Regions from separate parts of the Bradyrhizobium sp. FW305-F6 genome, predicted to be linked through region 2. Evidence: riboswitches for the same ligand, from Rfam matches in the RefSeq annotation. Region 2 holds a riboswitch; the other holds the start of a gene.
The links. A riboswitch is a leader RNA that binds a small molecule or an ion and turns the genes downstream of it on or off. The one in region 2 is predicted to bind glycine.
Positions count from the first base shown of each region.

Region 1: it holds a riboswitch for glycine, as region 2 does, so the genes downstream of both, gcvT (glycine cleavage system aminomethyltransferase GcvT) here and AC3WLX_RS21300 (D-amino acid dehydrogenase) in region 2, are expected to answer to the same signal.

Region 1 covers NZ_JBYSYD010000003.1:51,597-55,001, reverse strand. The annotation lists gene alaS (alanine--tRNA ligase) at 1-972, opposite strand, end outside; glycine riboswitch at 1,196-1,286, shown strand; gene gcvT (glycine cleavage system aminomethyltransferase GcvT) at 1,429-2,577, shown strand; gene gcvH (glycine cleavage system protein GcvH) at 2,588-2,956, shown strand; gene gcvP (aminomethyl-transferring glycine dehydrogenase) at 3,135-3,405, shown strand, end outside.
Region 2 covers NZ_JBYSYD010000003.1:197,655-201,059, forward strand. The annotation lists gene AC3WLX_RS21295 (ABC transporter permease) at 1-325, opposite strand, end outside; gene AC3WLX_RS21300 (D-amino acid dehydrogenase) at 502-1,797, opposite strand; glycine riboswitch at 1,865-1,970, opposite strand; glycine riboswitch at 1,974-2,078, opposite strand; gene AC3WLX_RS21305 (M20/M25/M40 family metallo-hydrolase) at 2,174-3,304, opposite strand.

The DNA of each region.
Region 1 (3,405 bases), 150 kb from region 2:
GTGCATCAGCGGCTCCTTGGCGCCCAGCAGCTGCGCATGACGCATCGCCCGGCGCATGATCCGGCGCAGCACGTAGCCGCGGCCCTCGTTCGAGGGCAGCACGCCGTCCGAGACCAGGAAGGCCGAGGAGCGTAAGTGGTCGGCAATGACGCGGAACGAGGCGACGGTCTGCTCGGTCGGGCCGCTGCCGAGCGCGGACGCGGTCGCGTCGATCAGGTTCTTGAACAGGTCGGTCTCGAATACGCTCTCGACGCCCTGGAGGATGCAGGCCATGCGCTCCAGGCCCATGCCGGTGTCGATCGAGGGACGCGGCAAGCCGACGCGCTCCTCCTTCGTCACCTGCTCGTATTGCATGAACACGAGATTCCAGAATTCGAGGAAGCGGTCGCCGTCCTCTTCCGGCGAGCCCGGAGGCCCGCCCCAGATGTGCTCGCCGCGGTCGATGAATATCTCCGAGCACGGGCCGCACGGACCGGTGTCGCCCATCGCCCAGAAATTGTCCGAGGTCGGGATGCGGATGATGCGATCGTCGGAGAAGCCGGCGATCTTCTTCCACAGCCCCGCCGCCTCGTCGTCGGTGTGATAGACCGTGACCAGCAGCTTGTCCTTCTTCAGGCCGAACTCGGTCGTGATCAGCTTCCAGGCGAGCTCGATCGCGCGCTCCTTAAAGTAATCGCCGAACGAGAAATTGCCGAGCATCTCGAAGAAGGTGAGATGGCGCGCGGTGTAGCCGACATTGTCGAGGTCATTGTGCTTGCCGCCGGCGCGCACGCATTTCTGCGAAGTGGTGGCGCGCTGATAGGGCCGCTTCTCGACGCCGGTGAAGACGTTCTTGAACTGCACCATGCCGGCATTGGTGAACATCAGCGTCGGGTCGTTGCGCGGCACGAGTGGCGAGGACGCCACGATCTCGTGGCCGTTCTCGGCAAAGAAGTTCAGAAAGGTCGACCTGATCTCGTTGACGCCGCTCATGTTCATCCAATCGGGTGTGCTTGGACCCGCTGTCCTGCCGTCCGAACCGGAACGTTAAGGCTGATATCTGCGGGCCAATGCGCTTTTAGACAAGGCCAGCTTTCCTGTCCAGAAACTGTGCAGACAGATCAGAGGGTTGCCGCAGCAGCGCAATCCCGTTGAAAGGCGCCAGTGCCGCGTTGACAGGCTTGGCTCCCCTGTGATCTGTACCCATCTGTATCGTACGGCCACGTCGGGAGAGACCGGCTTTAGGCAGCCGGCGCCGAAGGAGCAACCGCCCCGGAAACTCTCAGGCAAAAGGACCGCGTGGCTTTGACAGCATCTGGAAAGAGGCGCCGACGGGCTTAAGACCCGGACTGCGTCCGCCGACGGGATAATACTCTCAGGCACAGCGACAGATGGGGCTTCGACTGGTGTCCATCGGGGAATCGTCCCCGGGGAACCGCCGAGGGTCCCATGATGCCAGCGCACGACCAAGCCGCCCTGAAACGTACGCCGCTCTACGAGCTCCATGTATCCCTGGGCGGCAAGATGGTCCCGTTCGCGGGCTACGACATGCCCGTGCAGTACCCCGCGGGCGTGCTGAAGGAGCACCTCCATACCCGCTCCAAGGCCGGCCTGTTCGACGTCTCCCATATGGGCCAGCTCCGCTTGCTGCCGAAATCCGGCAAGTGCGAGGACGCCGCCCGCGCGCTGGAGCGGCTGGTGCCGCAGGACATCGTTGCGATCGCGCCGGGACGGCAGCGCTACGCCCAGTTCACCAATGCCGAGGGCGGCATTCTCGACGACCTCATGGTCGCCAATTTCGGCGATCACCTGTTCCTGGTCGTCAACGCCGCCTGCAAGGACGCTGACGAGGCGCATCTGCGCGCGAATCTGTCCGGCGACTGCATCATCGAGCCCCTCGCCGACCGCGCCCTGCTCGCGCTGCAGGGGCCGAAGGCGGAAGCCGTGCTGGCGAAATTCTGTGCAGAGGCCGCGGCCATGACGTTCATGGATGCCGGCCCGCACGAGGTCGCCGGTATCAAATGCTTCGTCTCGCGCTCCGGCTACACCGGCGAGGACGGGTTCGAGATCTCCGCTCCATCAGGCGACGCCACACACCTCGCCAAGCTGCTGCTGGACGATCCGGACGTGCTGCCGATCGGTCTCGGGGCTCGCGACAGCCTGCGGCTGGAAGCGGGGCTCTGCCTCTACGGCCACGACATCGACACCGCGACCACGCCGGTCGAGGCCGCGCTGGAATGGTCGGTGCAGAAGAGCCGCCGCTCCGGCGGGATGCGCGCCGGCGGCTTCCCCGGTGCCGAGAAGATCCTTGCCCATTTCGACGGCGGCGCGCCGCGCCGCCGCGTCGGCCTGCGCGCCGAGGGCCGCGCGCCGGTGCGCGAAGGCGCACCGCTGTTTGCGAACGAGACCGGCGGCGAGCCGATCGGACAGGTCACATCGGGCGGCTTCGGCCCCAGCCTGAACGCGCCGGTCGCGATGGGCTACGTGCCCACCGCATCGAGCGCGCTGGGCACCAAGCTGTTCGCCGAGGTGCGCGGCCAACGATTGCCGGTCGCGGTCGCCGCCATGCCCTTCGTGAAGAACACCTACAAACGCTGAGGACCCCACGATGACCACCACGCTGTACACCTCTGATCACGAATGGTTGGCGATCGACGGCGATGTCGCCACCGTCGGCATCACCGACTACGCCCAGCAGCAGCTCGGCGACGTCGTGTTCGTCGACCTGCCCAAGGTCGGCCGGAGCTTGAAGAAGGCCGAAGCCGCCGCGGTCGTCGAGTCCGTCAAGGCGGCGTCCGACGTCTACGCGCCCGTGACCGGCGAAGTGCTCGAGACCAATGCCGAGCTCGTGGCCGAGCCGGCGCTGGTGAACTCGGACGCGCAAGGCAAGGCCTGGTTCTTCAAGATCAGGATCGCCGACAAAAGCGAGCTCGGCGGCCTGATGGATGAGGCTGCGTACAAGGCACACACGGCGTGAGATGACGCGCGATCTTTCCACATCGTCATGGCCGGGCTTGTCCCTGCCATCCACGTCTCTCTCACGGCACGAAGAACGTGGATGCCCGGGACATAGGCGAGCGAAGCGACGCCGTCCTTCAGACGGCTACGCCCGGGCATGACGGCGAAGACATATGACTTTTAGCGAGGACCCAATGATGACCGCGCACCGCAAGACCAACGGCGACACCGCCGCCTCCTTCGTCCGCCGCCACATCGGCCCCTCCGCGCGCGATGTCACCGCGATGCTCGAGACCGTCGGCGCTAGAAGCGTGGACGCGCTCATGGCGGAGACGCTGCCGGCTTCGATCCGGCAGGCGGCCCCGCTCGACCTCGGCAAGCCGCTCAGCGAGACCGAGGCGATCGCGCACATGACCGAGCTTGCGCGTCAGAACCAGGTGTTCACCTCGCTGATCGGCCAAGGCTATT
Region 2 (3,405 bases):
CGAGGACGATGGTGCACAGCGCGATCGAGATCGACGGCTCGACGCGCTGGCCGATCATCTTGATGACCGGCAGGTTGGAGATCAGCGACGTCCCGAGGTCGCCGTGCAGCAGCTTGTTCACCCAGGTGATGAACTGCACGATCAGGGGCTCGTTGAGGCCGAGCGAGTCGCGGATGCGTTCGAGCCGCTCGGGCGTGGCGTTGTCGCCGGCCAGAATCGCGGCGGGATCGCCCGGCGTCAGCCGCAGCAGCAGGAACACGAACAGCGCGACGACGCCCATCACGGGCACCGCGGCCAGAACGCGGCGAATAAGATAACCCAGCATGCACCTATCTCCGGCTAAGTAACGTGGGGGGCCTCGAGGCGCCCGTGAACTCTGTCGTGTCTATCATGCCTGTCACTTGGGCTGAAAAGGCCGTCCGGAGACGCCGTCCTCTTGGGGCAAATTGTGTGCCAAGGCCAGCGCTGTCGCAAGAGGCAGGCATGTCTCCGGTTGGCCACTCAGGATGCATGCCGCAGCTCGCGCTCAACCCCAAGTGAGGCAACGGTCGGCGGTGCGTTGAGCCCGCGCCAGCCGTCGATGGTCCCGGCGATCATCTGCGCGGTCGCCGCGGACAAGGTCCAGCCGAGATGACCGTGCCCGGTGTTGAAGAACACGCCCGGCATCCGTCCTGCGCGCACCACCGGCATCATGTTCGGCATCATCGGGCGCAACCCGGCCCAGGGCACGACGCGCGACGTTTCGACGGCTGGGAAGTTGCTGCGCACCCAGTCGATCAGCGGCTGCACGCGGTCGGCGCGGATGTCGCGATTGAAGTCGTTGAACTCGGCCGTGCCGGCCACGCGGAAGCGATCCGCGCCGAGCCGGCTGGTGACGATCTTGGCGGCCTCGTCGAGCAGGCTCACCGTTGGGGTGGCATTGCGGCTTTCGGCGGTGTCGAGCTGCACGGTGATCGAATAGCCCTTCACCGGATAGACGTTGACGCGCTCGCCGAGCAGGGCGGCGAAGTGACGGCTGGCAACCCCGGCGCAGACCACGACACCGTCCGCCTTCAGCATGCCGCGCGCGGCGGCATCGCTCGCGGAAAGATCGGCCCAGCCGAGCACGAAGCCGCTGCCGGCAGGCGCGATCGAATCGATGCCGGCTTCGTGGATGAAGGTTGCGCCCCGCCGCTTGCAGGCGTCCGCCAGCCCGCGGGTGAACTTGTGGATGTCGCCGGTCGCATCCGACGGCGTGTAGAAGCCGCCATAATAGTCTTTGCGCAGCGTCGGCTCGATGCTGCGGATTTCCTCCGGCGTCACAGGGCGGCGGTCGAGACCGCCTTCCTGCAGCAGCGCGTTGACGCGCAGGCCGGATTCGAACCCGGCCTTGTCGCGATAGATGTGAAGGATGCCGCGGCGCTCGAGATCGAAGTCGATGCCCTCGCGCGTCGCAAGGTCGAACAGATACTTGCGGGCTTCGATCGCGAGCCGTGTGGTCTCGATCGTGTTGGCGCGGTAGTTGCCGATGTTGGCGACGAACTCGCTCATCCACGAATATTTGTGCCAGTTCGGCCGCGGATTCATCAGCAGCGGCGCGTCGCGCCGGAACATCCAGCGCAAGCCCTTCAGGATCGTCGCGGTGCTGTTCCAGACTTCGGCGTTCGATGCGGAGAGCTGTCCGCCATTGGCGAAGGACGTCTCCATCGCGGCGTAACGGTGCTTGTCCAGCACCGTCACCTTGTAGCCGCGTTCGAGCAGGGCATAGGCGGTCGTGACGCCGGTGATGCCGGCGCCGATGATGGCGATATGAGTCATGACGTGGTTCGGGGCTCCCGTGTTTAGAGTCGGCTAACCGCCGGCCAAAGGCCGTTGGCGGCGCCCCATCTGTCACGGTTACCTGAGAGCTTGACCCGCCGCGGATTGCGCAGCGGATTATCCCCTTCGGTGGACGTCACGATTGCATGCAATCGCGCCGCCTCTCTCCAGATCGTCCTGACGATACGGTCCTTTTGCCTGAGAGTTTCCGGGGCGGTTGCTCCGTCGGCGCCGCAATGAAGGCTGACAGCCTTCGTTGCGATCTCTCCCGCGTCGTCGCGTGGACGGCCGAGCAGTACGACACGCCTCATTTTTGGACAAGGCTAAATTTAAACCGCCACTGCCGCCGTATTGTGCAGTGCAATGTTGATTCAACTTATTCCAGCGTCGCCAGCAATCCCGCCATCAAGCGGCCGCGCTCGACCAGGCTGTCGACCTCGATGAACTCTTCGAGCGTGTGGCCATTGCCGCCGCGCACACCGAGGCCGTCGAGGGTGGGGATTCCCATCGCGCCGGTGAAGTTGCCGTCCGAGCCGCCGCCGGAGCTTGCATGCGGCAATTCCATGCCGAGAGATTTGGCAATGCCGCGGGCCTGTTCATAGAGCGCCATGGTGCCGGCATCGGGCTCCCAGACCGGCCGCGTCACGCCGCGCGTGACCTTGAAGGTGACGTCGTTGCTGGTGCCGGACAGCGCCAGCATCCGTTCGACGCCGCGGTCGAGATCGGCCTGGCGCTTGGCCATGGAGAGCGCTTCGCCGGTCGCCGTGGTGGCAACGCAATTGACCCATTGGCCGCCATGGACCACGCCGACCGAGAAGGTGCAGTCCTCGGTCGTCATCGCGTCGATTGCGAGGATCTGGCGCGCCATCTCGCGGATCGCCGAGCGTCCCGCCGACAACGTCGCGCCGGCGTGGCTCGGCCGGCCCGTCGCCTCGAGATTGAAGCGCGCGATGGCGTAGCGCCCGGTGGTGACGCCGTTGTCGGCGCGGCCGGGCTCAGGCACCAGCACATACTTGTTGCGCGCGGCTTCCGCCTCGATGATGTCGCGTGTGGAGGGCGTGCCGACTTCCTCGTCCGGCGTGAACAGCACGGTGATCGGCAGCGGCGTCGTGAAAGAGGCGCGCGCCAGCTGCCGGATGGCTTCCAGGGAGAGGTAGTTGCCGCCCTTCATGTCGTAGATGCCGGGGCCGTAGCACTTGTTGCCCTCGCGCCGCCATTTCAGCTTCTCGATGGTACCGACGGGGTGGACGGTGTCCATGTGCCCGGCGATCAGGATACCCGGCTCGCCCTGCTTGGGATGAGGAAAACGCGCGCGGATGACCCCGCCGAAGCCCTGGCGGCCGGCGATGCGTTCGATCGTCGCACCCATGATTGCCATATCCCGCGCTGCGATATCGAGCATGCGGTCCACGGCGCCGGCGTCCCAGGTCGGGCTTTCGCATTCGACCCAGCCGCGCAGGCCCTCGAGCATGGCCTCGGAATCAAAGGGAAGATTGGCAGGATTCATCTCAATGTCTCTCAAGCATGGAAAGATGGAACGCGCATTGCATTGGCGCGGACGGGACAAGCGGAGGGTGTTGTAGAGCCAAACCGGTCTTTGTGGAGCCC